3 regions of the Sphingobacterium thalpophilum genome follow, and region 2 is predicted to be linked to each of the others. Evidence: riboswitches for the same ligand, from Rfam matches in the RefSeq annotation. Region 2 holds a riboswitch; each other region holds the start of a gene.

What was found. Region 2 has a riboswitch for S-adenosylmethionine ahead of AACH28_RS22115 (5-oxoprolinase). Riboswitches for the same ligand answer to the same signal wherever they lie in the genome.
Region 1: it holds a riboswitch for S-adenosylmethionine, as region 2 does, so the genes downstream of both, metE (5-methyltetrahydropteroyltriglutamate--homocysteine S-methyltransferase) here and AACH28_RS22115 (5-oxoprolinase) in region 2, are expected to answer to the same signal.
Region 3: it holds a riboswitch for S-adenosylmethionine, as region 2 does, so the genes downstream of both, AACH28_RS00280 (O-acetylhomoserine aminocarboxypropyltransferase/cysteine synthase family protein) here and AACH28_RS22115 (5-oxoprolinase) in region 2, are expected to answer to the same signal.

Annotation. Positions count from the first base shown of each region.
Region 1 covers NZ_CP151087.1:3,069,604-3,080,539, reverse strand. The annotation lists gene AACH28_RS13670 (PspA/IM30 family protein) at 1-486, opposite strand, end outside; gene AACH28_RS13665 (YbjN domain-containing protein) at 491-880, opposite strand; gene AACH28_RS13660 (helix-turn-helix domain-containing protein) at 972-1,631, shown strand; gene AACH28_RS13655 (hypothetical protein) at 2,064-2,471, shown strand; gene AACH28_RS13650 (single-stranded DNA-binding protein) at 2,524-2,919, opposite strand; gene AACH28_RS13645 (hypothetical protein) at 3,094-3,459, shown strand; gene AACH28_RS13640 (helix-turn-helix transcriptional regulator) at 3,491-4,081, opposite strand; gene AACH28_RS13635 (hypothetical protein) at 4,504-5,034, shown strand; gene metE (5-methyltetrahydropteroyltriglutamate--homocysteine S-methyltransferase) at 5,135-7,447, opposite strand; SAM riboswitch class I at 7,526-7,629, opposite strand; gene AACH28_RS13625 (response regulator transcription factor) at 7,816-8,505, opposite strand; gene AACH28_RS13620 (HAMP domain-containing sensor histidine kinase) at 8,608-10,440, opposite strand; gene AACH28_RS13615 (hypothetical protein) at 10,820-10,936, shown strand, end outside.
Region 2 covers NZ_CP151087.1:5,002,318-5,013,253, forward strand. The annotation lists gene AACH28_RS22085 (hypothetical protein) at 1-894, opposite strand, end outside; gene AACH28_RS22090 (hypothetical protein) at 891-1,586, opposite strand; gene AACH28_RS22095 (hypothetical protein) at 1,903-2,931, shown strand; gene AACH28_RS22100 (hypothetical protein) at 2,963-3,271, shown strand; gene AACH28_RS22105 (DKNYY domain-containing protein) at 3,288-3,914, opposite strand; gene AACH28_RS22110 (hypothetical protein) at 4,078-4,383, shown strand; gene AACH28_RS22115 (5-oxoprolinase) at 4,414-4,677, opposite strand; SAM-I-IV-variant riboswitch at 4,744-4,837, opposite strand; gene AACH28_RS22120 (DUF3050 domain-containing protein) at 5,048-5,818, shown strand; gene AACH28_RS22125 (TolC family protein) at 6,041-7,360, shown strand; gene AACH28_RS22130 (HlyD family secretion protein) at 7,360-8,421, shown strand; gene AACH28_RS22135 (beta-carotene 15,15'-monooxygenase) at 8,421-9,998, shown strand; gene AACH28_RS22140 (ATP-binding protein) at 10,069-10,936, opposite strand, start outside.
Region 3 covers NZ_CP151087.1:60,029-70,964, forward strand. The annotation lists gene metX (homoserine O-acetyltransferase) at 1-644, opposite strand, end outside; gene AACH28_RS00280 (O-acetylhomoserine aminocarboxypropyltransferase/cysteine synthase family protein) at 677-1,987, opposite strand; SAM riboswitch class I at 2,243-2,355, opposite strand; gene AACH28_RS00285 (FUSC family membrane protein) at 2,537-4,564, opposite strand; gene AACH28_RS00290 (TonB-dependent receptor) at 4,908-7,358, shown strand; gene AACH28_RS00295 (glutamine synthetase III) at 7,465-9,654, opposite strand; gene AACH28_RS00300 (prolyl oligopeptidase family serine peptidase) at 9,830-10,936, opposite strand, start outside.

The sequences.
Region 1 (10,936 bases), 1.9 Mb from region 2:
ATTGACCATTTTAGCTGCGTTAGAGACCTTTACACGTGCCTTTAATGTGGAGAGTTCACCTTCCCATTTCGATATATTGAATTTGAGAATGTCTACATTTTTGTGTAGCTCATCGGCTGAACTTTGATGAATCACGGCTTGTTTCTCCAATTCACTAGCTTCGATTAATAACTGTTTTTTCAGCAACAGCGCTTCTTTTGCCAGACCTTCGGCCTTTTCTGCCGTTAGCTCTCCCTTTTGTGCCTTTTGGAGTAATAGAATAGCTTTGTTATCAAATTCATTGGCTTCTTCTTTTTTCTTTTCACAATTGTTTTGGGTACGTATGGCTAAGGCCTTCACTTTAGCATAGGCTTCCAACGATTGTTCCAGGTCCTCTTTCATCTCACGGATACCCTGTTCCGTCATTTTGATGGGGTCTTCCATTTTGTCCACGACTGCGTGGATCTCTGCTTGACCGATTCTGAAAATTCTCTTAAAAATATTCATTATTCTATAATTTTGAAAAACTTATTAACTGATTATAATATTCACTCATCAACAGACTCAGCGAATTGATGGCTGCATCGAATTCGTTCTGGTCGAGATTATGTATTTGTAACGTATACCGAAATATAACTTTGGTACCATCTTCCGTTAACGCAAATCCGCCGTGGATAATATCTCTATTTTTTATCAATAGTGATTTGAACATATCCATGGTGTCATTGCTGATTGTAAAAAGGTATTGCTCAAAAATCAGGATGGGTTGGGCAATGCCTACGATGAGGTTGCGAATTCCGTCATCTTCATTTTCGATGACAAAGATTCCTTCTTTTGTATCCTTATGGGTGATGGTGTAACCGATATTGGCGATATAATTTTCAATTTTTGAGAAGTACATAATCAAGTTTTTTATATATTGCACATATTCTTTGCATAAAGGTAATAAAAATGCAAAAATATTTTGCAATAAATATTCAATTTTTTTTAAAATGAGCAACGTAGGCAACAATATTAAGAAATTAAGAAAAGTGAAAGGAATGAGTCAACAGGCATTTGGGGATATTTTTAATCTTACTAGAGGTAATATTTCGTCTTACGAAGAAATGCGTGCAGAGCCAAAAATTGAGATTGTTCTAAAGATTGCAAATTATTTTGGCATTCCTGTGCAGCATCTTATTGAAAAAAATCTATCTGTCAATGAAATTCTTAATTTCAATGATTATTTTGATCCAAATGTTTCTCTTATTGGACGTAAAAGATTGTTACAAATCCCGCTGCTGGAACGAGATGGTATTTTTGAGGCGGGTAGTTATTTTTCGAAATTAGAAGAGCTTCCAATAATTGAATTTCCTTTGCAAAGTAGGAACCGCCTCATCGCAATCGAATACGCTGACGCTATTCCGGTGCCGAGTGATTTTTTGGCTGGCCCTCAATCCATTTTATTTTTTGAAGAGGTAGATGTTCAGAGCCTACATACGTTGGATAAAGCATTTGGTTTGTATTTTTCCGAAGAAGAGTTCTTTATTGGAAAATACAGTTTGCAGGAAAAGGAGATTAGTTTAGCCTTAAATGCCTGGAAGAAGATTGATCTCACTATGGGGGAGAAAGCATATTTCTGGAAATTGTATGGCAGGTTTGAGCGAATCTAATTGCGAGGAACTTTTTCCTATTGTTTATTCGGTTTTGCCGGTATCGGGCGTATTTCCATGTTGTTATCATATCCGTGGTTAATTATGTAATTGCAGTCCATTTACAAGGTATTAACAAGGGATTTGCAGGGGCTTACCCTTGTAATACCCCTAATATGTACGGCCTTGGAGTTGATCTGATGTTGACTTGCCTACAAGAAAAGAAGACTCCTAACTCAGGCCTGCAGAATGTGAGTGTCCACAAAAAATTTCGTAGAGTCGGGCATTGTAATTAAATTAGTTCGATAATAAAGTAACGTTACAAAAAGGTAGGGTTGTGATTAAGATGATGGTGAACTTGTCGATCCGATAAAACTAGAGTGATTTATTTAGCTTTAGAACAACACGCATAAACGAATAAATGACCAGACTTAAAAAACTAAATTTAAATAAATGAAGAAAGTAGCCTTATCAGCATTAATTGCTGGATTTTTTGTTATTTCCTGCAATAATTCCACGACTAAAAAAGTCGAAGTAAAAGATACAACTGCCGCTATTGACTTAAAAAAAGATACGGCCGAAACGTCGGTAGAAAATAGCGGTGGCGAAGTGCCAATACCGAAATTTAGTTCTGCTGAGACACAAAAATTGGCGGAGGATTATACAAAATATATCAAAGAATTTATCGCTGTTGCTAAAAGCGGCGATGTTGTTAAACTCAAGGAGCTTGCAGCGAAGCGACAGGAATGGGCAGCCAAAGAAACTGAAGCTGTTGCTAAGTTTACGCCAGAAGATGCTAAATTATGGAAGGCTTATGCAGAGAACCTAGGAAGAGCGTTGACTGCAAGCCTGACAAAATAAGTTGGAAACAATCGACGAGGTAGGGGCTTGAAAACCTACCTCGTTGATCATACTAGAAAGGCAGATCGTCTTCATTTTCATCTGGAGGTGTTGGGATGTCATCTTTGGCACCGTTCGAATCAGATAAAATCATAAAATTATCTACTTTAATTTCTGTGACATATTGTTTTACCCCATCTGCGTTCTCATAGTTACGATAGGTGAGTTTGCCTTCAACCATGAGTTTGGTCCCACGTTGGCATTTCTTTTCAATGGTATTGTTTTGCTTACCCCAAACCACGAGTGTATGCCATTGAACTTCTTCAACCCATTCACCGGCTTTGTTCTTGAAAAGATCATTGGTGGCGAGACGTAATATGGAGTAATTGGTGCCAGTGGAAGTTGTTTTGATTAACGGGTCGTTTCCTAAATGCCCAACCAATTGTACTTTGTTGCGTAATGTGCTCATGTGTCTAATTTTTAAAAGTTTTTAATAATTCTTATTTTAGTTGATGGTCATTGGCTATGAACGCCGAATGATCTTAAGCAAAGGTGGGGCGGGGAAATAATTATAGTCGTCTATTTACCATTTGTATTCGACTATAGTCGATTGTAACCGTTTGTTGTCGTTTAATCTTCCGTTATGAGTGCTGTCGAAAAAGTCTGCCTTGAATGTGGCAAAGTAATATATGGCCGTTCGGACAAGCGATTTTGTGATGATGCTTGCCGGAACGCCTATAACAATAAATTAAATAGCGACCAGACCAATATGGTGCGCAATGTGAATAATATTCTGCGAAAAAACCGCCGTATTTTATTGGAAGCGTTGAGTGGGGAGGGTATGATCAAGATACAGCGGGAAAAGTTAAAGCGGTTGGGATTTGATTTTAAGTTCCATACACATACTTTTTCCAATAACAAGGGACAGACCTATAACTTTATTTATGAAATGGGCTATCTGTTGCTGGAGAATGATTGGGTATTGATCGTTCAAAAGAAACCGCTATGATTTTGAACGCGACAAATTCATTTGTATTGGTTTAGTTTGCAGCACTGAGCTTGGCCTTCCTTATTGCGATATAATTAAAAATAGTGAAGGTTAGAATCAATATGTAGTAGCATACTGGGATGAGTAAAAAATAGGCGCTATTGAATATATCGCTTAAAAAAGACGGTAGTGAAATCTTAAAAAAATCTGCAATAATAATATAGCCTATAAAACTTCCGAGAAAAAATAGTCCAACAGCATGTATTACAATTATTTTTTTTAGGTGCTTACTGTATAAGGCGTCTTTATTTTGCTTCGTATAGCCCATAATCGCTGGGACCAATAATCCTAATAATGGATTGACCAGAAAGGTGAGCGATGCTAAATATAGCGCTTTAATACTTCCTGTTTGATTGTTGTCGATACTGATTTGATTTACATTTGGCATAATGAGTTGTTCTAAAGGTATTTCCAAGATTTGACTGATCTGTTTGAGACTAAATCCACTGATTTCTTCAGTGCCTTTTTCGATGCGTTGCACTGTTCTTAGCGATACACCCGCCTGATCGGCGAGTTCCTGCTGCGTTAGTCCCTTACGTTTTCTTGATAGTTTGATTAATTGATTAGCTGATTGACTTTCCATAGTCTAAAGATGGGGAAATAGTCGTTGAATTTTAGCAAAATTGATGCGACAATAATATGCCAATATCGTGCTTTAAGATATAACGGGTTAATAATCAAAAGTTTTTGGGAATTTGGTAAATATTTTGAATCTTTGCAATTTAACAGAGTAATTAATAAAAACGGAAGAATATGTGTGCAATATTAGAAAATCCCGCTTCGTCCACAGAGAAGATTCTCGGGAATATTCTTCGGAATACGGCCCTTTCCTAATCTTCTTTCTTAATACGTTAAGTAACCTACGTTGATATTGGCTAAAAATTGGCTCTCTAAATGGTGGCCCACTGTTCCAATATGCTTAGCTTATGATGGAGTTTTAAAAATCCAGCTGCCTTCGAGGGTATTGTGAAAGCTGGATATGAATGTTATGTTTTAGAAAATTTTATGAATTCAGTAAATAAATATGTCCTTCAGGCACTGGATAACTATCCTATGTATTTGGAGGAGACCATGGAATCCTTATCTTATGCGCTGTCTTATGATGAGTCCAATACAATGGCGCTGTGTTTGATGGGAAGAGTTCATGCCGAACAGCTATTGGATTATGAGCAGGCAAAAAGATATTTCCAGGAAGCTTTGGTGCATAATGTGCAGGCATTGGAAGTATATCCTTATTTCATTCAGACGCTGATTGATATGGGGGAGTATGAAGCTGCAAAAAAGACGATTAAATTTGCTTTGACACTTCCGGCGATGCCCTTGACAGGGATATGGATCAAGAAAGCACTTCTATTTGAAAAATTGAGAAAATACAAAAAGGCATTGAAGGCGTTAAAGATGGCAAAACTTGAAAATGTTGATCTTGATTTTTCGTCAAGCCTGAAGTCGATTGAAGATCGGATTAAGGGGAAACAGGAAATTAAGAACGGGAAAGAAAAGGAAAACAAGAAAGAAAAGAAGAACACCCGAAAATAGTCTTACATTATCCGGATGACGGTTTTTGTTTCGAACCAAGGTCCAATAAAGAAGCCCTAGATGAAATTTCATCTAGGGCTTTATCAATATAGTTTAAGAATTATTCTGCTCTTAAGATTTTCGCAGCCTCAACCATCGACTCTAAAGCCGCTTTGGTTTCTGGCCAAGCACGAGTTTTTAAACCACAGTCAGGGTTAACCCAAAGTTGTTCTGCTGGAACTACTGCTTTTGCTTTACGCAATAGATCTACCATCTCATCTTTGCTTGGAACACGTGGTGAGTGAATGTCATAAACACCTGGACCAATATCGTTTGGATATTTGAAATCACCGGCGAAAGCATTCAACAATTTCATTTGAGAACGTGAAGTCTCAATCGTGATGACGTCAGCATCCATTGCAGCGATGTCTTCGATTACATTATTGAACTCAGAGTAACACATGTGTGTGTGAATCTGTGTATCGTCTTCTACATTTGATGAAGAAACACGGAAAGCACGTACTGCCCAGTTCAAGTAATCTTTTTGATCAGCTTTACGTAGCGGCAATCCTTCGCGGATTGCTGGTTCATCGATTTGTATGATTTTGATACCTGCTTTTTCCAGCGCTTGTACTTCATCCAAGATCGCCAATGCAATTTGGTAAGTCGTTGTTGAACGCGGTTGATCATTACGTACAAAAGACCATTGTAAGATGGTAACTGGACCAGTCAACATACCTTTAACCGGACGGTTAGTCAATGATTGAGCGTATGAAGACCAACGGACAGTCATATCTTCAGGACGGTATACATCACCATAGATAATCGGAGGTTTTACACAACGTGAACCGTAAGATTGTACCCAGCCGTTTTGTGTGAAAGCGTAACCAGCCAATTGTTCACCGAAGTATTCAACCATGTCGTTACGTTCGAATTCGCCATGTACTAATACGTCGATATCCAATTGCTCTTGAAGACGGATTGTGTTTTCAGTTTCTTCTGCGATTGCTTTATCGTACTCTGCCTGCGTGATAGCACCTTTTTTCAGGTCTGCTCTCCATTTACGAACATCTTTCGTTTGCGGGAATGAACCAATAGTTGTGGTAGGGAATGCCGGCAAGTTGAACTTCGCTTGTTGCGCTGCTTTACGGTCAGCAAATGCTGAAGTACGTTTCGCATCGTCATCAGTGATATTGCTTGTACGTGTTTTAACCTCTGGTTTGTGGATCAGTGGAGAAGTACGACGGCTTTCAGCGGCAGCTTTGTTCGCTTCGAAGCGTTTTGCTGTTTCAGCATCAACTTCACCTTCTGCTAATACGGCTAAGTCTTTTACCTCAGCTAATTTTTGTTTAGCAAATGCTAACCAGTTTTTTACTTCAGCTGGTAGCGATTGCTCATTGTGTTCATTGTCTAAGTCGAAAGGAACGTGCAACAATGATGAAGAAGGAGCTACCCATACACGGTCTTTTCCTAATGCATCAACAGCTTGTTTGATTTTAACCAATGATTTTTCGTAATCATTTTTCCAGATGTTACGGCCTTCAACAATACCCAAAGATAATGTTAATGAAGCAGGAACTTTAGCTAGTACCGTATCCAATTGGTTTTCACCGCGTACCAAATCCAAATGTAAAGCATGGATAGGTAGGTTAACTGCGATATCTTCGTTGTCTTTTAAAGCTTCGAAGTAAGTCGTCGCGATTAATTTGATATTTTTTGCTGCTGCAGCTAATTTTTCGAAAGTAGGTTGATATAAAGCTTTTACTTTAGCATCTAAATCCAATGCTAAGAAAGGCTCGTCAATCTGAACATATTGCGCACCGGCCTCAGCTAGTTTAGCTAATATTTGCTCATATACTGGAACAAGTTTATCCAATAAATCGATGCGGTCGAAGCCAGCTTCTTTTTCTTTACCGATCAAAAGGTAAGTGATAGGACCTAATAGAACTGGTTTAGTATCGATGCCCAATGATTTTGCTTCGTTATATTCATTTAAGAATTTTTCGGACGTCAATTTGAATTCTTGATCTTTTGTGAATTCTGGCACCATATAGTGGTAGTTGGTATCCAACCACTTGGTCATTTCCATTGCAGTCACGTCGATTCCTTCTTGTTGGAAACCACGCGCCATGGCAAAATATAGATCTAAGCTGTAATTGTTGTCTACTTTATTCAATAAAGAATGGTAACGAGCAGGAATTGCACCAACAGTAAGGGTTAAATCCAATACTTGATCGTAAAAAGAGAAATCATTGGAAGGGATCAAATCTATTCCAGCATCTTTTTGTGTTTTCCAATTGCCTTCACGAATTTTTTTTGCTGTGTCCAATAATTCCTCAACAGAAGATTTTTTAGCCCAATAGGCCTCATTGGCTTTTTTCAATTCGCGGAACGCGCCCACACGAGGGTAACCTAAATTGTTAGTCAATAACATAATGAATGTTTTTAATATTTCTTTTTCAACTATATTTCTTGCTAGAGAGAGAAGGACACACTAGAATTCGGTGACTTCGGCTTATCATTCCCATATCAAGTAGGGTAGAATTTAGCACCTTGTCAAGGGACAGGTTGCTAAGGCTTCATCGGGTCTATTCCCTCTGCCTTTCTCTATAAGCGACGCTAAGTTAGAACATTTCTTTTTGAAATGCAAATTTTTTATAAAAGTGCGTCAATTTTTTATATTCTACTAAGGATAAAATTGTTTTGTTCTTTTCTTTTCATCCGTGATTTAGTGTATGTCATGTTTCAATACGCTGTGTAGCATAAAAAATGGGGAATGACTGTTTCTCATTCCCCATTCTTTTAGCTCACCAAAAGTTTGTAACCTTTTCCGTGCACATTGACAATTTCAACTTTACTATCTTCTTTTAGATATTTACGAAGTTTACTGAGAAATACATCCATACTTCTACCCGTAAAGTAGTTGTCATCATGCCAAATTTTTAATAAAGCTTCTTCCCGGGTCAGCACATCATTTTTCTTTAAACAAAGCAAGCGCAGTAGTTCCGCTTCTTTAGTGGATAGTTTTTGCATCTGTCCTTTGTAAGAAATTTGCTGACTTGTATAATCAAAGAAATAATCGCCAATTTCAAATTTATCGGCAACCACTTCCTCTTCTTTGTCTCGAACACTGCGTTTCAGCAAAGCATTGATGCGGAGCAATAATTCCTCTACTCGAAAAGGTTTTGTGATATAATCATCTCCCCCTAATTCAAAGGCTTCGGTTTTATCTTCCATCATCCCCTTTGCTGTGGCAAAGATAATAGGAACAGTATTGTTTGTTTTTCTGATTTCACGCCCCACTGTAAATCCGTCCTTTTTTGGCATCATGACATCGAAAATACAGAGGTCGTAGTTATTTTTTTTGAATTGAGAAATCGCTTCATCTCCATCCGTGCATAATGTGACGTCAAATTTTCCCTTTAATTCGAGATAGTCTTTTAAAAGATCCCCCAAATTAGGATCATCTTCTGCTAATAATATCTTTTGCATAATGATTATATTAATTTTCACCAATGTCCCTTGATGCTGATAAATCAGCTTTCCTCAACCTTTGAAATTTTTTAAAGAGGAAATATACAAAAAAGGAACGTTTTATTTTTTAATAGGCAAAATTACTTCAAAGGTCGTGCCCTTATCTTTTTCACTTTTAACTGTAATTTTTCCGTTCAGCCTTCTCAGGATGTCCTGTACATAACTTAAGCCAAGACCAAATCCTTTGACATTATGAACATTTCCAGTTGGAATACGGTAGAACTGGTCGAAAATCTTTTGCAGGTGATCCCGACTCATCCCAATACCGTTGTCGGCAATGGTGATAACAATGGTATCACCAACATTTTTTGAATTGATGTTGACATGTAAATCTCCTTTGCTGTACTTGATGGCATTATCCAATAAATTGTAAAATACATTCGAAAAATGTAACTCATCACCGACGACAATATCCTTGGTCGCTGCGAGATCTATACTGAATTTCCCACCAATATTCTGCATGCGTAGCTGCATGCTGTCCGTTACTGCAGAAACAAGATCATTAATATGCACATCCACCTGGTCTAACTTTAATGTTTCCTTTTCCAATCGGGCTAGGTCAAGCACACGTTCGATGTGATTTCCGAGTCTAACATTTTCGTCGTAGATGATATTAGCCAATTTCTGAACGCGCTTATGGTCGGCATTGATGTCTGGATCTTTAAGTGACTCGCTGGCAATCATAATTGTTGCAACAGGTGTTTTAAACTCATGCGTCATGTTGTTGATGAAATCTGTTTTCATTTCCGAAACTTTCTTTTGTCTGAAGATGATAATCAGTGTATAAGCAAAACAACCCACCAACAAGAAAAGTAGTGCCAGCATAGGTAGTAACAGATAGCCCATATTATCTGCGATTATCGCCTTTTTATTGGGAAAATAGATTGTTAATTTCCCTGGCGCAGCACCGATATCACCTTTAAAAAGTGCGGTCGAGTATTTTGTTGTATTTGTCGGGTTATTTAGAGCGGCTTCGTTTAAAATATTATTTAGTAATATATTGTTTGTACTCCATATTTCAATATTAAAAGGAGCTTTAATATCGCGTTGAGCCAACTCTTCTTTGATAAGTTCTTGGACGATGATAACATTCAACCGATCCTTTAACGGACGCTTTGCTAGCTCCATTCCAATAGCAACATCTTCGATGTAATCTGCCTTTTTACCACCGAGCATAGCAACGGAGTCGTAAACGTTGAAACCGGACCAAGAATTCTTTCTGTTTAGCACATCGAGCCTTTTTTCCAAATCAGAGATGGTTTTTGCAAGTTTTGCATTCTCTCTTGGTGGTAAGGTGGCTACTCTGAATTTTGTCTGTTGATTGACCAATGGGTCCATTAGGGGGATAACAAACCGTGTGCTATCGTCTTTTCCACTAATCTGATCATCTACCTTCGATGCATTTAACATGATAAAAGCTTGCACCAGATTATCGTCGGTAAGCTCATTTGAAACAGAAAATTTGATAAATTTCTGGTACTCCGGTCTTTTGATGTATGTTTCGTAAAAGGAATTTTTGATTTCAATTACATTTGGATACAAAGCACGTAATTGGTCTTCTTGCTCTTTGAAGTTTGAGAAAACAACATGTTGTTTGTTTTTTAATTCTTCAATTCTATATTGGATTTCAAGTTGCTCGGCCAACAGACGTTGTTTGGCCTGTTCCTGCTTGGATTTTTCAATGTTACGTTCCTGTTGAACTTTAGCAAAGTCGACCACCTCCCGTCGTTCAAGTTTTCCGGCAACAGCTGTAATCGCAGCATTGACGGACTCATCAAATAATTGGGATTTTTGACGATATGAATCTCTCAGAAAATAGAATTGCATCGCCAATACCCCAATTAGAGCTAGAGACATCAGTCCAATGATTAATACAATGCTATTTTTCTTCATTAGGGTTGGGTGTTAAATAAATGTATTTTGAATATATCACAAAGTTTATAGCACTCAGTTTATTTACCTTTTGCGTACCCATCCCTTATACCATGTGAGTGGCCATTTAAGGTCCGGTAGCTCATATTTTCTTAAATTGTTACAAATATAAAGATGCTAATGTGTTTTGAAGCTGTTTTAACAATGTTTAACAGCAATCTGTTTAAATATAGGTGCTGTTGTTTGTAAATTAGTGAATAGAAATAAATTATATGCTGAATTGGCCTATTGATAAATTAAATCTACGCAGTTGAGTCTGCTGCTGTAGAAGTGAATAAGCCGAGTATAACGTGTTCATTGGTGAAAATGAGTGCAAATACTCTTTAACAACTATATAAAAATGAAAAGCTACTTATTATTATTGGTATTATCTTCGCTAGGCACGATTGCTTTGGGGCAGGTAAAGGTAAAGCCGCAGATTCCTTTGATGGAAGAAAAGGAAGCAAAGATGCCCGTC
Region 2 (10,936 bases):
CATAATGTTCGCTTTTACAGATATATGCATCCAAAGTTTGAGCTCTTTGCCATTAAAATTGCTTTGAATAAATTGTTGGGGATAATCCTGCATTGTTGCTGATGGAGAGATTTTTTCATCCTCCATGTACCCGCGCATCAACTTGAGCAAGCTCCTACGGTTGCTATCATATGCAAAGTCCGGGATACAGGAGAAGTGTTTGGGGAAGCGTAACAAGGCATCCATAAAGGATGGGTCTGAATTGTAAAGTTCTTTCCAGCGATTGAAGAAGCCCATGTGGTTAAAATTGAAATTGACCATCAGAATCAAAAAGCGGTAATGCCAGTTTTTACTCTGGCGCTTGTCTTCAGCCAATTGGCAAAGTGATTCGATCATTTTGGTTAGGTAGTCCTGATGTCGGTATTGAATATAGGGAATCTTGCCATTTTCAAATAGGCTGTCCATACCCGAAAGGATCTCGGTGAGATAGGCTTTAGGTATGCTTTTCTGAGCCAACTTATCCAGGATATAGGGCATATGTTCGTATACATATTCATGCAGCCTCAGGTGATAATGCTCCGGCAGCGGCGTATAGGGATCAATATCTTTTTTAAAGAGCTGTTCGATTCGCTCAAGTAATTCTTCTAGGGCAAATAGCGCTGCAGAACTCACAATTTTACGCACGTTACAGAAGCTATACAACAAAGAGTGTAGCCGCAACAATTGAGTATGGTAAATTTGGATAGCCTGACGGGCATTATTTACCTGAATAATCTTCCGATGGGCTTGTAGTGCCAATGCAAAATTAGTATTGCAGGCCTCGGCGATCTCACCCAAATGGTTTGGAATATCTTTGTTATCAAGATAAACCAAAGCTTCTATGAGCGTTGTCAGCTTCTGTAAACTTACGATCATCTGTACCTCCTTTTGATATCTTTATGGTACCACGGCCAGCCAAATCTCCCGGGATGCATCTGAAGTATGAGTGAATCTCCTTCGTTGGTCTGTTCATGTAGTTGGGGATTGACATTAATCGAAACTTTTTCTTCCTGGCCTTCATAATTGAACGAAAACCATAGTTCGTATAGGTCACAGCAAACAGGGCATTTCTGGATAACAATGGCGGGTATGCGTACAGCTTTTGCATTTGGGATATGCTGGCAATTAGCCATGATCAGCAGCATACGGATATACCAGGCACATGCAATGATCATGATGGGAAATTGGATCCCATAAAGTTTGAAAAGGTCTGTCTTTCTCCAGAAAAACAGATTTGCCATCGCGCAGATGATAAAGGCTGTCGGTATGCCCTTTTTTACAGCTGTCCAAAAGGGTTGCGAGCTGATCAGCAGCTGGTAGGGAAGGCGGTCAAATAGTGCTATGCTGCTGACCTGAATACAGACAAAAAAGATAACGAAAAGCTGCATGGCGCGTTCTTGGCCACGCATTTCCAGAAATGGGATAAGAATGATCATTGCCCCGATGCTATAGACGCGCTCGCTATGTGTCCGGGCCCAGAAAATCCCATATAAGGTTATCAGTACAGCAATTGCAATAAATACATAATTGCGGCTAAATAGCAGTCTAAATTTCTTTATCGTCCTCATGATTTATGGTTTAATAATCAGTGAAGTTTTACGCTATAAATTTACCCACTATAGCATGAAATTTCAGTGAATATCCCAACCATTTCAATGAAGGTCAATTTTTTACAATGAGGGCTAATTTCTTGACAGCGAAATAGGATTTTCTGGCAACAAAGAATTAATTTTTTCATCCAGCAGGGGAATTATTTGAACCGTAAAACGATGCAAAAGCATTGATTTAAGTTAGTTGGACATCGTTTAATAAATAATTGGCTAAATTTATATAACAAAAATAAGTATGTAAATTTTAATAGCGTTATTAAAATGTCGTCTGTACATGAAAAGTTTTAGCAAAAATAGATATCAGGATAATAGAACATTGACGGTGCAGTATCCCGATGGGATCTGGCAGTTGATTGCATCTTTCATTTTTGGAGGATTCTGTTGGTATCTGGGCTATCGCGGCGCTTTGGCGGAATGGCTTTTAGACTGGCCGGTAACCTATAGCTATCTATTTTTTGTATTGATGGTAGCGATTATTTTCTTCTATATACGATTGGCTATCGTGATATTGGACAAAAAGCAGAACTGGCTGGTTAACCCGGAAAAACGCGCCGGTATACAATTATTTTTTTGCTGCATACTTCCGACACTTTTATTGTTCTGGATCATTGGCCCCGATCCACAGGCGAAGGATGAATGGCTGCTGTTTCCTTTAATGGTCATATTTAGCGGTATTTTGGTCCTGAACATGTCCTATACAGTTTATTTCTACGTGGCTGTTTACCACAGGCAAAAAATATTGATTTTAGAACAGAAAGAAACTATCCTGCAGCAGGAATCAAGAACGATAGATCTCCAGGAGCAGATTGAGCTGCTTTCTCCGGGCATCGAAGAGCTGAAAGAGATCCTGGAAACAGCAGGGGAAGATAGAGATGTGGATTCCATGGATGAAATAGATTTAACCATGTGCAGATCCATGGATCTGGAGCAAGAGGTATTCCTGCTCAATAATAAAATCTTGTCCCAAAAGATACGCTATAAGGATATAGGAATCTTTACTTATAAAAATGGAATGGTCAGCCTTTATTTAAAAACTGCGATGGACGAAAATCTGACTTGTGGTGAGCAGCGCAGCTTAAAGGAAGTTGTTAATATCACGAAGGGATTTGTACAGAAGATTGACCGGGATAAAGCCATACCCTTGGATATGATCCAAGCTTGCCAGCAACTGAAACGGGGCCGATTGCGTATCGTGCTCAAAATACCTTTTGAGGGACGGTACTATTTTGAGGTGTCCGACAAGATTGCAAAGCATATCAGGGAATGGGTCATGTTGCAGGTGCCAATAGAAAAAGAGCAATAAAATATATTAGGTAAACTTTAATAGATAGATTATGGAAAAAGTAAGGGACAATACCTGGAAATGCCGAGCTACTGGTAAAGTTGGATTTCCTTCTTTAATTGAGGCGCAATGGGCAATGCTTCACTTTAAGTTCAGATCCCGGATGAGAAACAAACTGGATGGTAAACGTATCAAACACAGGATGGGTAAAGATGCCTGCAAAAGGGCTTATTATTGTAAGTTCTGTAAAGGTTACCATATTACCACTTGGGAAAAAGGTCACTTTAATAATTACAAGACCAAAGCCGAATCCTGGGAGATACCGAAAGTATTAGGAAATTGGAATTATTCAATAGAATAATCCCGTGGTCTATTTTCTATTCTAATTTTTTTCCTCTATAATATTCATTCCAGCTATCCTTCGCATAACCTTTGCCCAGATATTTAAATGTAAAAGCAGTTGCATCTTTTATCTCCTGACCAAAATAATAGACTTTCCAGCTATCTTTGCTGTATCCATCGCCGAGAAGAACAAAGCTTTGGTCGGATACATCTTTTAGTCGATTGCCTCTATAATAGACATTCCAACTGTCTTTGGCATATCCTTCATCCAGTATTTTAAAGCTGGGCGCAGAGACATCTTTAATCTTAACGCCACGATAATAGGCATTCCAACTATCTTTGGCATATCCCCAACCAAGTGATTGGAAAGAATGTGGCGATACATCTTTAATCTTAACGCCACGATAATAGGCATTCCAGTTGTCTATTGCATAAGCATTGCCAAGGTCTTTGAAAGATCGTGCATCGACACCTTCGACCATCTTATCCCTGTAGAAGATCCGGTTGCCTATGTTGACATAATCGTTTTCTCTGTCATGTCGAAACGTCGTCTGAGACGTAGATCTTTTATTGTGACGACCTTGTTGAGCAATACTTTTCTCCAATATACATAGCAATGCAAAGGAAATAACAAGCATATTTTTTAAGTGGATAAAGGCCATAATGTATCTGTTTTATAATATGATATTTATATTGAATCCCTCCTTTATGACCAAGATAATTCACCGAAGGTTTAATCATTTTATCATTTTATTTCTCGTTATCCTTATCCGTTTCAAATGCAACTATTTTGGAATCCAAATATTTTTTTGTATATTGCTGGTTATGAGTTTTAAAGAAAAATTAGAGAACTGGCGCACGTCAATCAATCGCGCCGGCAGTGGTGAGGAATTGTATATTTTGCTTTTGAACTATAAAAGGTTTATCAACAAAAATTGGGTGGACGATTTTGGCGATCCGGGCAACTGGAAATCGGAATTAAATCAGGTCATCAGCAAAGTAAGAAACAAGGTGGATGTAGCAGATATCAGAGCCTGCCAAGATTTATCGTCCTATCAGGACGATGCCCGGCAGACCGCACATTCACTCAATCATACCTTAAAATATCATCACTCATTGACAAAAGGGTAGGCTAGGCCTACCTTTTTTTGCCGATAAAGATTATTGTAAAGGAATCAGGACATTCTGTTCCAAGCGTACAGGAACATGCTTCACCGAGGTAAAACCGTCTTCCTTGGAAATGATGTTGGAAAGATCCAATCCTCTTTTGGAGAACGTACTGATCAAAGCTGTTCTAAAGGTTGCCTTGGCTGAACCCCAGCCTTGTCCTAAAATCGTGTCATTGTTGAGCTGGATCAGTTCATCTGTTGAGTAATAACTGAATTTTTCCAGTAAGTGTTGGTAAAGATTTGTTGTAGTAGCCATACAATTTAAAAATTTAAAGGATTAAACCATAAACTGTATCCAGATCTTGTTGGGAAAATAATCGTTCTGTGACGTTTATTTTGGTCGAAACCCGTATTAATTTACCACCGCGGTGCCTCCACTCGGTTGGTATTGCATCATGCAATTCTGAATACTCTACAAATATAGTAGATTATTTTTTATAATAAAAAATATTTTTGTTTTTAAGGGTAAATGAGCGCTAACAACAGGAATAGGGAGGTCAAAGGCGAGGCGCGTTGTTGGCTGTGATTTGGTTATGAAGCGGATAGCTGGGCGAAAAATTTATCATGTTACTGTAATCTCATCGAAAATACTTTTAAAAACAGAGATAAGACAATACTTTTGCGCCATGAATAGAATTGCGGAAATTAACGAATACATTGCTGCCGAACGCGAGGTATTATTGCAACACCCTTTGTATCGTAAGATCAAAACGATCAAGAATCTACGTTCTTTTACAGAAGGGCATGTGTACGCTGTATGGGATTTTATGTCTTTACTAAAAGCTTTACAGATTAAATTGACCTGTACGACTTTACCTTGGTTTGCGAGTGAGCATCCATCAACACGCTATCTAATCAACGAAATTGTCTTGGCTGAGGAGTCGGATGAATACATTGATGGCCGCCGTTTGAGCCACTTTGAGATGTATCTGGACGCCATGGGTGCCATGGGTGCCGACCTTCATCTGGTCAACAAATTTATTGCTCAAGCCAAAAAATCGAGCAACATATTCGATGTCATTGCAACAACCACATTGGACAAGCGGATCAAAGACTTTTTGAATTTTACATTCGAAGTGATTGCTGAGGGCGAGGTGCATAAAATTGCTGCTGCATTTACATTCGGACGTGAAGACCTTATTCCGGGAATGTTTACCTCTATTTTGGAAGAAATTAAAACAAACTTTCCTACAGCCAATCTGGATAGCTTTATTTATTATTTTCAACGCCATATTGATCTTGACGGCGACGAGCATGGACCGTTGGCGATGCAGATGATCACAGATCTTGCCAAGGACGATGAGGTTAAATGGACGGAAATGAAAGAGATCAGTAAAATTGCGCTACAAAAAAGAATCCAGCTGTGGAATGCAATAGAAGATTCCTTATACGGATAATCTATTATTATACCATCGAGAAAGGCCTTTCAAATCACGATTTGAAAGGCCTTTTTTATGTGCTGTAAAAAAGGATATTGTAAGGACTTCTTGGCAGATATTGGTCTTTTTGTTTGAATTGATGAAAAAATGTCTTTTTTTCGTAACATATTGGCGTTTGTGAAGAAATCCAAGTTCCAATAAGTGTCTAAGTTTGCTACGTAAAAAAATTACATAGCACACGTGAACTTTTTTCCTCCCTATTGGGCAAAAGGCATACTAACCATGGGATTGTTAGTATGCGTTATTTCGGACACCTTCGCCCTCGATTCTTTGCGCATGTCCCTGAAAGACATGATCGACAAAGCGCTACAGAACAGTAAATACATCGAGCAGTCTTATTTGCAGCTCAAAGAAACTGAGGTGGCAGTACAGCAGCAACGCATGGAGTTGCTCCCTAAGATTTCCGCCAGAGCTTCTGCTAGTTATGCAAGTAATATGCCTGTATATGACCAGGGGCTTTTAAATAAACCTTCCCAGCATGATATCATTCACTACTTGTACGATAGCGGCCTGGATTTTTATCTGAACCTCTACAATGGGCATCGGGACCTAATGAAAATAGAGTCCAAAAAACTGGAAAATGAGCTGGCTAGAATCGATTGGAAGAATGCCGCAGCACAGACGAAATTGGAGGTTTGCAATCTTTTTTTGGATTTGGAACTGTCGTATAGTAACCGATCTTTAATCGAGCAGGATATTGCTGATCAACGGGTACAGCTCAAGGAGATTGAGCATCTGTATAAGGCGGGCGTGGTATTACACAGTGACGTCTTGCGTATTTCGTTGGAACTTTCGAAGCGGGAACTGTTGCTCGTGCAGATCGGTCATGATATTCAGGCTGCAAATCAGAAGCTGCAGCTAATTGGCGGTATTACAGCAGAGATTATCCCCTTGACCGAACCTTTTAAAGTGGAAAGCCCCAGCTATGAAGCGCTTGTTGCCGAAGCGCGAAGCCATGCTTTTTCCCTTCTAAAATCCGAACAGGAAGTTGTTTTGAAGAAACTGTCGGTCAAACAGGCGCGATCAAATTATCTTCCTGAGTTGGGTTTGACCAGTACATTTACCTTTGCCAATCCACAGGTCTTCTTGTATCCCTATAATCCCAGCTGGTATAATCTGAGTATCACAGGGCTCAAATTAAACATACCGATCTCGGCTATCTATCTCAATAAAAACGTGGTGCGCGGAGCACAGATCGCATTGGATCGACAAGAGGTAAAACACCATCATGAAGAGGAGATTCTGGAAAATCAGCTGTTACAGGCCCTGTTGGATTATCAATTGGCTATTAAGCAGCAGGACGTCTGTCAAAACAATAAGGCTTTGGCGCAGGAAAATGCACGAATTATAAAAAACAGGTATTTTAAATCATCGGCTTTGATTACAGATCTCTTAGATGCTGATATGCAATACCTAAAAACACTTTTTGATCTTGAAACCGCACATATTGCGATACAGAAACACTATTATTTTATCGAATTTTTGAAGGGTACTATCTAATGAAACCTAAATCACGAAGAACAGTTGTGGAGGCACAACTCACTCGAATCACCAACTGGTTGGCTGGAATTGTCTTGTTGGCTTTGTTGTTATGGGGCGCTCAAGCATTATGGATGCGACTGCGGTATACCTACACAAATGATGCACAGGTAACGCAGTATATCAATCCCATTGTTTCCCGGGTAGGCGGATATGTGGTTTCTGTGCATTATCACGATCATCAATTGGTTAAACGGGGTGATACCTTGTTGCTTATAGATAATAAGGAATATAAATATGAGGCTGATCAGGTAGCGGCATCCGTCAATAAGGAAGCTGCAGAGATCAATGTTCTTCATAGTCAAAAGGAAATTCTACAGGCGGAACATGAATCTTTACGCACATCAATTGCTGCCGGGGAGGCTCGGGTAACCAAGCAACAGTTGGAATATGATCGATATAATTATTTGTTTCAGGAAAAGTCTGCAACGGCTCAGCAACTGGAGGATGTAAAAGCAACGTTGGATGTGTATAAGAGTGAGCTGGCTTCGTTAAAGCATAAATTACAGGCTTCACAAGAACGTGTGCATGATGTGGATATGAAAAAAGGTGTGGTGGATGCCGAACGTGTTCGTTTGACGGCTGCTGTCGGCCGCAAGCGGCTTGATGTTGGCTATACCGTTATTCGTGCACCTTACGATGGTCAGATTGGCAAACGCACGATTGAAAAAGGTCAAATGATAAGTGCTGGCGAAGTTTTGGGCTTTATCGTCAATAGAGAAACCCCAACCTGGGTGACGGCTAATTTTAAGGAGACACAGTTGCGCTATTTACATCTTGGCAATAGGGTTGAGGTGGTGGCGGATGCCTATCCGGATCAGAAATTTTATGGCAAAATTATTTCCATCTCCCCAGCTACAGGTTCTGCATTCTCCCTTTTACCGCCAGATAATGCAACGGGCAACTTTGTGAAGATTGTACAACGCGTACCTGTTCGCATTGAGCTGGATAAGCAAAGGGGAGCCCAACAGCTTCTTTCGGGAATGAATGTAAATGTCTCGGTATCAAAAAATCAGAACTAGTGAAAGGAATTTTTAAAGAATGGGTGCCGGAGTGGTTGATCAAGCTTATCCTGTTTAGTAGTCTAATGCCTAGCATGGTCTTATTTTTCCTGCCGGGGGCCAATACAAATGTCACTGCTGGATTTTATGGGGCGCAACCCAGTGACATCCAGTTTCTGATTATTTTGTTTTATGCTGGTTTTGTCGGATTCTACGTGTTGGAACGACGCTTTTTTTTATACTTTCCCATTAAGCAGTACTATATTATCTTTCATCTGCTACAGCTATTGAATTGCTTTTTGATGTACAGCATCACCGATATCAGCTGGGTATACGGGCTGCGTTTTTTTCAAGGTATGTTGTTTGCTTCTGCCGTAAACTTATCGATCTCCATGATATTTTCCAGGTTGAAAAGTGATCGGGCCAAGGAAGTAAGTTATGCTGTTTTTTTCGGCCTATTATTATGTAGCTCGCCTTTTAATACGTTTGTTACGGCTGAATTTATCGATTCATTCAATTTTGATCAGCTCTATCTATACGCTGCATTATCATTTGTACCGGGTTTATTGCTCATTATGCTAACGATGCGCTCCATACGGCATATACGTCCTTACCCCCTGTTTTCATTAGACTGGGCAAGCTGCATTTTCTATAGTCTTGTGATCGTCAGTTTTGGCTATTTAATGGTGTATGGACAAGAAGTTTATTGGTTTAACGATCAGCATATGCTGATCATATTCGGGGTAGGTTTAACGTTGCTTATTCTTTTTATTGTTCGGCAAATGGTGCTCAGGCGTGTGTATGTTCATTTGGCGATTTTTAAAAACAGGAACTTTCTCTTGGGCTTATTGATTTTGTACATGATGTATATCGAGCGCTTCTCCTTGACCATCTCAAATCAATATCTCGTACAGGTTATTCAACTCGATCCTATTCATTTGTCCTATATCCAGTGGTTTAATATTGCTGGTATTGTCGCTGGTGTTCTAGGCTCATTGTATTGGATGCTTGGGCAACGCCCCGTAAAATGGATCTGGATTTCGGGCTATTGTTGCTTGCTGCTGTTTCACCAATGGATGTTTTTCTCCTTTGAGGGGCAGGGTAATGATGCGCATTTTTGGATACCTTTGGTTTTACACGGACTCGGAGTAGGGCTTATTATGGTGCCCACCATCTTATTTTGCATTACCAGTGTCAGCCCTCAATTGGGGGCTTCTGCGGCTGCGGTCTGTCTTGCTATCCGATACCTAGGCTACACGAGCAGTATCGGTTTACAGAATTTTTTCAAGTTGTTTGACTATGCCCAGCACCAGCAGGTTTTTAGGGACCAAACGGAAGTGGGCAATCCCTTATTTCGGGAGTACCTGCAGCAGGAATCTGTCAGCATTTTGCAGCATGGACTGCAGTATAAGGAACATACAGCCGCCTTAAAGCTCGTTGCTGAGCGGGTCAAGATCCAATCCTTTGTGCGATATGCCATGGATTATTATGAGATCATGTCCATGATCAGTATCAGCATACTTTTGCTGATACTGATTTCGCCTTCCTTGAAAAGCATGTATAAAAAGTTGAGAAAAAACAGAATTTCTCCTGCTTAGCTGACAGTGCTACATTTTTCCTTTACCACAATATGCTGGTTAAGGAGACTTAAAAAAAAATAGCATGCTATCAGGATAGGGAACGATGTGAGATATCAATGCTAAAAACACTTCCAACGCCTTTTGCCGAGCGGACGCTGATCTCGCCTTGATGGAGAAGCACGATTTTTCGGGTAAGCGATAAACCGATACCATTTCCCTCGCTATAATCTTTGTTGCTTCCACGATAAAATGGCGTGAATATATTGGGCAGATCGACCGGGTCAATGCCTATTCCGTCATCTTTAAATTCCAGCTGAACCCTATTTTCATCCGCCTTGATAGCGATTAGGCATTTTTGATTGGGTGAAAATTTACAGGCATTTTCAATGAGGTTGACAAAGGCGACCTGCAATAGATACTCATTTGCATTGATGGATAGAAGTTTTTCATCTTCAATCGCCGGATCGACAAAAATGTCGAGTTTATAATTTGGACTTGACTGGAGAACCTGCTGGCATGCATCAATTAGTATTTCGTCTATACGTAAGGTTTTAAACGCGATTTCAGCACTGTCGTAGCTTGCTTTGGCAAAATCAAGTAAGCTATTAAATAACTTCTTCAGTTTCTGTGCATCATTTAGCGTATTGTCGATGACAGTTTTATACTCCACTATGCTACGGTCCTTATTGGCAGAAATCTCGAGTTCTGCAATCATGGCGGCCAAGGGTGTTCTTAGCTCATGCGAGATATTGGAGACAAAATGCTTTTGGGCATCAAAGGAGTTCTCGAGGCGGTCGAGCATCGCATTGAATGTGCTGGCCAATTCGGAAAGCTCGTCTTTATTTCCGCTACTCGTAAGCCTAGCATCCAAACTTGTTGCAGAAATGGTTTTTACACGTTGTGTCATTTCCAGGATAGGTTGAAAGACCTTTTTGGAAAAGAATATTCCTGCTGCA
Region 3 (10,936 bases), 810 kb from region 2:
GCATACGTTGTATAGTTGCGGTAAGACAACAGTGCCATAGCGCGTGCAACTTTTAGACCCTTAGCTCCGCCATCGGGATGATTCGCATAAAAGGTTCGATCAGTAGTAATGGCAAGACGTTGACTTTCATTGAATGCAATACCCCATGGTGAATGGACGGCATTTGTTCCAACGACGATTAGATGGTTGGTGGCTATACTGCGTGATACGGCCCATTCCAATGCTTGTTGACCGCCCAATGAGCCCCCAATAAGGATCTCTATTTGTTTGATATCCAGGTGGTCTGCAAGAAATTGATGTGCGTTGACCAAATCCCTTACTGTAAATTCAGGAAAAGATAGGTAATAGGGCTGTCCAGTAGCTGGGTTTACAGATAGCGGATTACTGCTATTATATGCTGATCCTATGACATTGGCGCAGATAATATAATAATCGTTTGAATCAAACAATTCACCTGTTCCAAAAAGACCTGACCACCAATCCAGTACATCTGCATTGGCCGTTAGTGCATGGCAAACCCAGATCACATTACTGCGATCAGCGTTGGGTTTGCCAAATGTTTCATAACTGATTTGTAAATCAGTAAGCTCTCTTCCATTTTCAAATACAAAAGGCTCCGGGTGCAGATAAATATGCTTACTCATTTTACGTTTAAGTTTAAGCCGAAAAAATCTGATTATTTAATTTTATCAAAAGCTTGTTGTAAATCAGCTTTGATGTCATCAATATGTTCTATTCCTACAGAAAGACGTAATAAACCTTTGAATACTCCAGCATTGGCTTGATCTTCATCACTCAATTGTTGGTGAGTAGTCGCTGCTGGATGGATAATCAATGACTTTGTATCACCGACGTTGGCCAGGTGACTGATCAATTCTAAGCTGTCGATAAAGCTATTGGCCTTTTGTGCTGCGTCACCTTTGAGCTGGAAAGAAAGCACTGCACCATAGCCATTTTTAAGGTATTTTTGTGCGTTAGCGAAGCTCGGAGAGCTTTTTAAGCCCGGATAGTTTACTTTTTCTACCTGTGGATGCGCCTCAAGCCATTTAGCTACCTCTAAAGTGTTGTCTACATGGCGTTGCACCCGTAAAGACAGGGTTTCAAGCCCTTGTAATAATAAGAATGAATTGAAAGGAGAGAGTGCTGGCCCGAAATCCCGAAGCCCTTCCACACGTGCCCGAATGGCAAATTGAATATTTCCAAACGGTCCGCCTTCACCGAAAACTTCGGAAAAAACTAAGCCATGATAGCCTTCAGATGGTTCGGAAAATTGAGGGTATTTTCCATTGCCCCAATTGTAGTTTCCGCCGTCGACGATGACACCACCAATGCTTGTACCATGTCCACCGATCCATTTAGTAGCCGATTCAACCACCACATTCGCACCATACTCCAAAGGTTTAAATAAATATCCCCCAGCTCCAAAAGTATTATCGACGATTAACGGTAAGTCATATTTTTTTGCTACTGCAGCAATTTTCTCAAAGTCTGGAATATTGAAACTTGGGTTTCCAATTGTTTCAACATAGATGGCCTTTGTTTTATCATCAATGAGGGCTTCAATTTTATCTGCCTCGGCGTCCGTTGCAAATCGAGCTTCGATGCCCAGACGTTTAAAAGAAACTTTAAACTGGTTGAATGTACCGCCGTATAAGTTGGATCCGGCAACAAAATTGTCACCACTTTCCAAGATATTATTTAATGCAATAAACTGTGCCGCCTGGCCAGATGCAACAGCAACAGCCGCGACTCCACCTTCAAGTGCCGCAATACGTTGTTCGAAAACATCCGTGGTAGGATTCATAATCCGTGTATAAATATTGCCGAACTGCTTTAATGCAAATAAGTTTGCGCCGTGTTCGGCATTTTCAAATACAAAAGATGTTGTTTGATATATAGGAACTGCTCTAGATCCCGTAGTAGGGTCAGCGACTTGGCCAGCGTGAACCTGAAGAGTTTCGAATTTTAAATTTTTGTTTGAAGACATAATATATCAGATTTTAAGGGTTCAAAAAGAAATTGCTAAGTAAAAAGAGAAGCATACACACCTCCTTGAAGGGTCTGTTAAATCTTTATCCAAGAAAAAGGAAATGATTCTTAACAAGCGTGGAAGTGCATATGCGTACGCATTCGCATCAATACAGTTGTATGATGGCTTACACTTTCGCTTATCGTGCGGCTCACTTGTGTTGAACCTGAATTTTTAATGGACTTCAGTAGTTTAATAATCATTGTCTTATGTTATTTATATGCTCCAAAACGATATTGTTTTGGACAGGAATTGGCACCTTTTCAAACAAATTGAAGGTTGCCAGTGGGTCATTGAGCCAGTCTCTCGCCACTTCTTTATAAATCAAGACCTACTGATTAAGGGAGGTGTTGATTAGAAATCTTCTTTCGAAGACGATACAAATATAAACTCTTTTTTTATTAAAGCAAAAGAAAAGCTGTTTTTTAGTTAAAGGAATTTTGAATAACATACCGATCGGATCGCATATTGTCCGATGAAACTTGATAAGTAACTGCCAATCGGGTATTATGATTTCTTTAAGTTGATCCGTTCTGCAATTTGATTTAAATCTGTTAAAAGAGGTTTAAGTGCATCAATTCTACTATGGATATCATACGTCAGGTGGTGATTCGTCTTTTTGTTTAACGATAGCGAAAGACCCACCAAATGGGAGTTGACCTGATAAGAGAGTGCCTGAAAATGGTGGATATGTGACCAATCCATCCATTTGTGTTCGGGTTCTTTTTTCATTTGATTGATAGCGTCTGAAAATAGCGCCATGGCAGTCTGCGCTTTTTTTCTAGCCAGTCGTATATCAAACGAACTTTGTCTCTCGTCCGACAGACGGTTATTGATGATCTGGAAATAATGTTCGTTGTAAAGGGATACTTCTTTTGCCAGCTGAACCATGCCTGTGCTCTGGCGTACGGGGATCAAGAAATAACCTGCTATAGCCAAGAATGCTCCAATGAGTGTGAAAAGTATTCGGCTGCCTAAAATGAGATTGATATTGCCTTCAAACAAATTGAGCGCAATTACAATTCCCAAGGTAATAAAGATGACACTGACCATATAATTAGATCGATTGAATAAAAAGAATCCGAAAAGACCTAATGCAGCTATGGTAAGAAGAGCCGGGAGAAAATGAATAGCAATTAAGCAGAATATGCCAACGATTATACCCGAGAATGTGCCTACAATACGCTCTATATTACGCTTTTTTGTCATTGAAAATGCTGGTCTGGCAACAATAGCGATCGTCAGTAAGATCCAATAGGTATATTTAAAATCCAAAAATAAAATACCGATCAATGCGCCTGTTCCAAAAAGAAGAGCCATCCGAACGGCAAATCGAAAAAGCGGGTTATTCAGATGGAGTTTACTTTTTAGATCAGCAAGATTGCGCAAAGGTCGATTGATAAATTGTTGGTACTCACTGCTGTCAATCTTATCCTGGATTTCCTGATTTTGATAAAAAGCCACCTGAATTCGGTTGAGCACTTCAATAATTGCTTCGATGTTGCTTATGATCGAACATAATATACTTTTTGCTTGACCGGCCTGCTCTTCTTGAATTTCTTTTAAATCCTGTAAGAGGGCATTAATTTTAAAGTTATTGTGATATAATTGATGTGCATACCGAAACCTCTTGTTAGGTTGTGAAAAGCTATCAATTTCTAAAGCTAATAATTTGATTGTTTGACGGATTAAAGGGAGGCTGCCCGTGTCTGCAAGGTTTTTGCGAATCGCATCATAGTCGTGATCAAGTGCAATAATTAACTCATGGAGGTCAATTAACCCATAAACTTGACTGAGCCAATAATTGCTTTTATGCCACTGTTGGCTTATGATTTTTTTTTCTCGAAAAAGAAGGGACCTGATTTGTTCCTGCTGTTCGCTGATCTGGCCATGAATTTTGCCTACGCGACTGTACGTTATATTCAAAGGAATATCGGGATCGTAAGACTGGGATCGTATCAATAGAAATTGGGATAATCCATGAAAACCATTGGCCATCGCATGTTTTAGCGAGCGATAAGGTTGTATATAGGCCTGTAAAAGGCTAAAAAAGTAATATATAATGGATCCTGTTGTAATCTGTAAACTAACTGCAAGGGGGTGTTGCGGGGCCATTCCGATCACAAAACTCATGAGAATCAATGTCATGTTTCCAATTGCAGCATAACGAGCTCCAAAAATACCGTATAACGTACATATAAAACCGGCCGCCGCTAGCAATATAACCAAGGGCCAATGATACGGAAATACAATCGCTGTAAACAATGATGCAACGAAAAAGGTGGGAATACATACGAGAGCAGAAGAAAGTTTATCCTTTCTGTTTCCAGGAGGATCTGTGAGTGTTGTTAATAACGATCCGACACCGATTCCAATTGCCGTGCTCGCTTGCGCTCCCAATAAGTAGATCGCTAAACTTGGCAAGATGCTGATGGAAACATTACGTAATGCGTCTCCAGAATGCTCGCCATGCATAAATCGTATCATAAGGATATAAATACGGTAGAATCTTTTCTTCAATGATACAGTGCTCATTAATCAGTTTACTAATTTTCTGTGTAAAAATACAAATATTATGCTTAATATTTTTTGTGTACAATTTATTTGTTTTGATTTTTGTTTATTTTTTGAATTTTTATTTTGATTCGATGTGCTTTTCTTGCGCTGTGCTTTTTGGAGATTCAAGATTAGCTGGGATGATTGTATCGGCTTTAGCATCGATCAGTGAGGGATATGGTTTACCGATGTTATTTGGTTGTCTACCGAGTGAATCGGACGATCTATCTATTTCTACTAGTCAACGTGTAATGAATACACGAGGTTTGTTGTCATTATTATGAAGTTGACTATCTAATCGATAGCCTAAAGAAATTACATTATGAAACCACAAAAAATTAAATTGCTCTTATTTTCTCTTATTTTATTCCTGTTTTCTATTGCCGGACCCGTTTCAGCACAGTCTGACGGCGGAAGATTACGTACAGTCGTTGTTGGACAAGACAACCAGCCTATTGTGGCTGCAAATATTTCACTATTTCGGAAGCCCAATGATATCTTGTTAAAAGGAACTTTATCCAACGAAAATGGAGAAATTGTGTTATCTGCGATTCCCGAGGGCAAGTATAGCCTACAGGTGTCCACGGTAGGGTATGCTATTTATCGTTCTGCTGAAATGGTTGTAAGTACGGGAGATCTCAAGGTGCTGGATACGATTCGTTTACAAATGGAAAGTAAAGTGTTGAGTGAGGCACAGGTGATCGGTAAGAAGCCATTGATTGAAAGTCATCTCGATAAAGTTGTCCTCAATGTCGAAAACAGTATTTTGGCAACAGGGAATAATGCATTGGAGCTCCTGCAGAAGGTTCCAGGAGTAACTTTAGACAACAAAAAGATCAATCTACGTGGAAAAAGTAATGTGATTATCATGATTGATGGTAAGCCTACTTGTCTTTCTGCTGATGAAGTATCGCGATTATTGGAAAATACGGCTTCCAATGCAATAGCGTCGATCGAAGTACTGACCAATCCACCCGCAAAATACGATGCCGCAGGGAATGCAGGAATTATTAATATTAAGACAAAGAAGAATACGCAATTTGGAAGTAATGTTAGTTTCAACCTCAATTTAGGGCAGGGTAAATATACAAAGGCGGATGGTGGTTTTTTAATAAACCATCGTAACAATTGGGTGAACTTATTTTCTTCCTATAACTACGCAAATGCCTTAGGATTTAATGATTTAGATATCGATAGGGCTGTAGATACCAAAACCGGGACGACTTTTTTTAATTCGGATTCTTATTCGAAATTCCGTTATCGAGGCCATAATTTCAAATTTGCGGCAGATTTTAACCTGGGGAAAGAGGAGGTCATTGGATTTGTGGTTAACGGTAACGTAAGTAATGGCCATTCAACACGCGAGGGAAGCAATCTGATCGCCTCTCAAAAAGGAAAGCTTGATTCGATTGTATTAGGAAGCAATTTGTCAGATTTTAAATACCATTACCTCACTTATAATCTTAACTATAAAAAGACATTTGATACCTTAGGGACTGAATTGACCGCTAATGGGGATTATTCATATTCGAAAAATAATGACAATAGCACTGTTGGAAACCGTTTTTTTGACGCAAATTGGGCGGAATTTAAATCACCGAATATTTTCCGGAATGACATGCTTTCTAAGACAAAAATATTAGTTTTTAAAACCGATTTTGCGCATCCTTTTAATAAAACGACGAAACTTGAGGCGGGCCTAAAATATAGCCGCGTAAAAACAGATAATAATTTGTTGTATGAAGATCAGGATCAGCAAGGCGAGTTTGTGCAAAATAATGGTCAAAGTAATCAGTTTTTGTATAATGAAAATATAGCTGCAGCTTATTTCAGCCTAAATAAATCGTTCGGAAAGTTTTCGGTACAAACTGGACTACGTGTTGAAAATACGAGCTCCCTGGGAAATTCAGTTACGCTAGGGCAACAAACAAAACGGACCTATACCGATTTTTTCCCATCCATATTTGTACAGCAACAGATTAATGATAATCACAAGCTTGGTGCGAGTTATAGCAGGCGTATTGACCGCCCTGATTATGGGTCATTGAATCCCTTTGTGTATTATTTGGATCAATACACGTATCAGTATGGCAACCCTTATTTAAATCCACAATATACTAATTCGTATGAAGTAAATTATACTTTTAAAGATCGCTATTTATTGAGTTTGGGCTACAAGAGGACCAACGATGCCATCACCCAGGTCATAGAAAGCAATTCGGAGACCAAAGCTATTGCACAGACAGACCGAAACCTGGCTTATTTTGATTATTACAACATGAATGTCAATATACCAGTTAAGCTTTTTAAATGGTGGAGTATTTCTAACAATGCCAGCGCTTTTTATAATAAGTTTAGTTTTGATGAGCACTCCGGAGCGCAACGCCAATTGGAAAAGTTATCTTTCCAGGTAAGTTCCAATCATGATATTCGAATTGGGGAAACAACAAATCTGGAGCTGACAGCCAATTATTTTTCGCCAGCAGTTTATGGGGTATTTAGTTTTCAGTCTTACTATGGTATCGATCTAGGGGCTGGAAAAACATTTCTCGACAAAAAATTGAATGTGAAGTTGGCTGTAAATGATGTGTTGAATACAAGAGGTCAGCGCAGATTGTCGAGTTATCAGGAAAATGGATACTATCGTATACGAAATGGATATGATAGTCGGGTTATCCGATTGTCAGTTTCTTATCGTTTTGGTAATATGAATATTAAGTCAGTCAATAAGAAGGCTGGTAATAATGATGAAGATAATCGATTAAAAAAATAGGAGCTACTGTTGTATGGGGAGAGAAGGAGCGAGAGATAGCGAACGTTTCCCTAAAACAAAAAGAGCCTGCGATATCGCAGGCTCTTTTTGTTTTAGGGAAGTTATCTTAACTTAAAAATAAGATCTCTCTCAATTTTGGAAGAGGCCATTTTTTGTCATCAACAATTTTCTCCAATTTGTTGACATGATAACGGATCACATCGAAATATGGTTTAACCGATTCATCGTAAGCGATTGATCTTTCACGTACGTCATCAATTTGGTTTGCTTTTTTACGTTCCTGACGCATTGCTTCAGCTTGCTCCAGAATGGTATTTACGTGTGTTGAAATACGTTCTACAAAGTTCAATTGAGAGCTGAATGCTGCCTGCGCTAGACCAAGGTCTTTTAATCCTTTGACGTTTTCAATCAATTCGTTTTGATAAATGAAACATGCAGGAGCAATTTGGTTGTTAACCATCTCTTCGATGACACGTGCCTCAATCTGTAATTTTTTATAGAAGTTTTCAAGCAAGATTTCGTGGCGAGCTTCTGATTCACGTTTGGTATAAATACCTAGTGATTCAAACAGGGCTAAAGATTCTTCTTTTACATAAACATCTAATGCTTTAGGCGTAGATTTGATGTTAGAAAGACCACGTGCCTCAGCTTCTTTTTCCCACTCTTCGCTATATCCATTGCCTTCGAAACGGATTGCTTTTGAATCTTTGATGTATTTGCGGACAACATTTAAGATCGCAAGATCCTTTTTAATGCCTTTTTTGATTTGTTTATCTACTTCCGTTTTGAACTCGATCAATTGTGCTGCAACGATTGCATTCAACACGGTCATCGGTAAAGCAGAGTTTGCAGAAGAACCAACAGCACGGAATTCAAACTTGTTACCAGTAAAAGCAAATGGTGAGGTACGGTTCCGGTCTGTATTGTCCAATTTTAACTCAGGAACTTTAGGGATACCATGCCATAAGTTTGCCTCTGCTTTTACTTTTTTAGCAACACGAGCAGATTCAACTTCTTCCAAAAGCTCATCCAATTGAGAACCTAAGAAAATTGAAATAATTGCTGGTGGAGCCTCATTTGCACCTAGGCGGTGATCGTTGCTTGCACTAGCGATAGAAGCGCGCATCAAATCAGCATATTCATAAACAGCTTTAATGGTGTTGACAAAGAAAGTCAAGAACATCAAATTGTTTTTAGGCGTTTTTCCAGGAGATAATAAATTTACACCGGTATTTGTGATTAAAGACCAGTTGTTGTGTTTACCAGATCCGTTGACACCGGAGTATGGTTTTTCATGCAACAATACTTTGAAGTTGTGTCTTAAAGCAACTTGTTCCATGACATTCATCAACAATTGGTTGTGATCGATAGCCAAGTTGATTTCTTCGTACATTGGAGCACATTCAAATTGAGAAGGTGCAACTTCGTTGTGACGAGTCTTTAAAGGAATACCTAATTTTAAAGCCTCATTTTCCAAATCCACCATGTAAGCTAATACGCGCTCTGGAATAGCACCAAAATAGTGGTCTTCCAATTGTTGGCCTTTTGCCGACATATGGCCAAATAACGTACGGCCAGTTAACTGAAGATCTGGACGAGCATTATATAAGGAAAGGTCAACCAAGAAATACTCTTGTTCAATACCAAGAGAAGCGTTTACTTTAGTGACCGATTTATCAAAATATTGAGCAACATCTGTTGCAGCTTTATCTACTGCGTTGATCGCTTTCAATAAAGGAGCTTTATAGTCTAATGATTCACCCGTATAGGAAACAAAAACTGTTGGAATACATAATGTTTTACCAGCGCCTGTTTCGTAAATGAAGGCAGGAGAAGATGGATCCCAAGCTGTATAACCTCTAGCTTCGAACGTATTACGGATACCACCATTTGGGAAAGAAGATGCATCGGGTTCTTGTTGAACTAATGCGTCAGCTGTAAATTTTTCAATTGCTTCACCGTTTTCGTCTGGCTCAAAAAAAGCATCATGTTTTTCAGCAGTCGAACCTGTCAGCGGTTGAAACCAGTGTGTGTAGTGAGAAACGCCGTGGTTAAGTGCCCAAGTTTTCATGGCCTGTGAAATGTGTTCAGCCAAATCTCTTGAAATAATCTGTCCCTCTTCAATGGATGCAACTAACTCCTTGTATGAATTTTTAGGAAGGTAGTCTTTCATTTTGTTTACGGAAAAAACATTCTTTCCGTAGATGTCAGTTGCTTTTTTAGTTTCAACTTTTTCAAATGAAGCAATTTGGCGTGAGCCTGCTGCTTCTACTGCTTTGAATCTTAGGTTCGACATTTGTATTTTGTAGTTAAATTACAGTTTTGTTGATTTTGTTTTTCAAAAATATTGTGTTTTTATTGAAAACTGAAATTTTTTTTGATGTTTTTTGTGAAATAATTCAAAAATTATGGTTTTTGGCTAATAAAAAAGGTGCGATTTGTATAAATCACACCTTTTTTATTGTTTTGTATTACAATTCGAATCCCCAGTCTATTCCTTTTTCGGTGGCAGGTACTCCTTTCTTCATCCAAGCAGGGGCGGGGGCACCTTTTAGGAAATGATCGAAGAATTGCTGTTCCCGAATTTGTATATCCTTGCGGTTTTGTCGGAGTATGAGGTTATGTTCGTCACCATTATAATTCAGCATCCATACAGGTTTGTTTAATCGGCGCAATGCAGTAAACATTTCAATGCCTTGATACCATGGCACGGCCCCATCATTGTCATTGGCCATAATGACAACAGGAGTTTTAACTTTATCTAAATGGAATAAAGGTGAATTTTCGATGTACAGTTCCGGAGCTTCCCATAGCGTTTTTCCGATGCGGCTCTGTGTATGTTCGTATTGGAATTGACGCGACATACCGGTCTGCCAGCGTATTCCGCCATAGGCAGATGTCATGTTGACAACAGGAGCACCAGTCCAAGCTGCAGCATACATATTGGTCCGTGTAATGAGGTGAGCAACTTGATAGCCGCCCCAACTTTGACCTTGTATTCCCATCTTCGTACTATCAACCCAGGCATTCTGAGCGAGGTATCTCATCCCCGAATTGATGTATTCTTCAGCTGATTGACCAGGGTGACCTGTTTTGTAGCTTATATTTGGTGCAAATACAAGGTATTCGTTACTTACAAAATAGGGGATGTTCAAACGTGATGGCGTAGGAGCAGGAGGTTGATATGTATATAATCCATCGGAAAGCTTTTCATAGAAATAAGCTATAATGGGATATTTTTTTGCAGGATCAAAATTTTCTGGTTTATAAAGAATTCCCTCAGCCTGATTTCCTTCAGGCGTTGTCCAATGAACAAGTTCTGCTGTACCCCAATTGTAATTAGCCTGTTGGGGGTTAATATTGGATAGCTGTAATTCGTCTTTGAACTTGATGGTATTGGTATAGATATTAGGTGAATTCATATAATCCTCTTTACTGTACAGGATCGTTTGTTGATCTGCAGAAGAGCTGATATTCTTGAACGCTTTTGCCTCTACCAAAAGACTTTTAGGATCGCTATGCTGTCCCTTGAACTGGTAGAAACCAGACTCTTTGGTTTTATTGTCAAAAGACGTTAG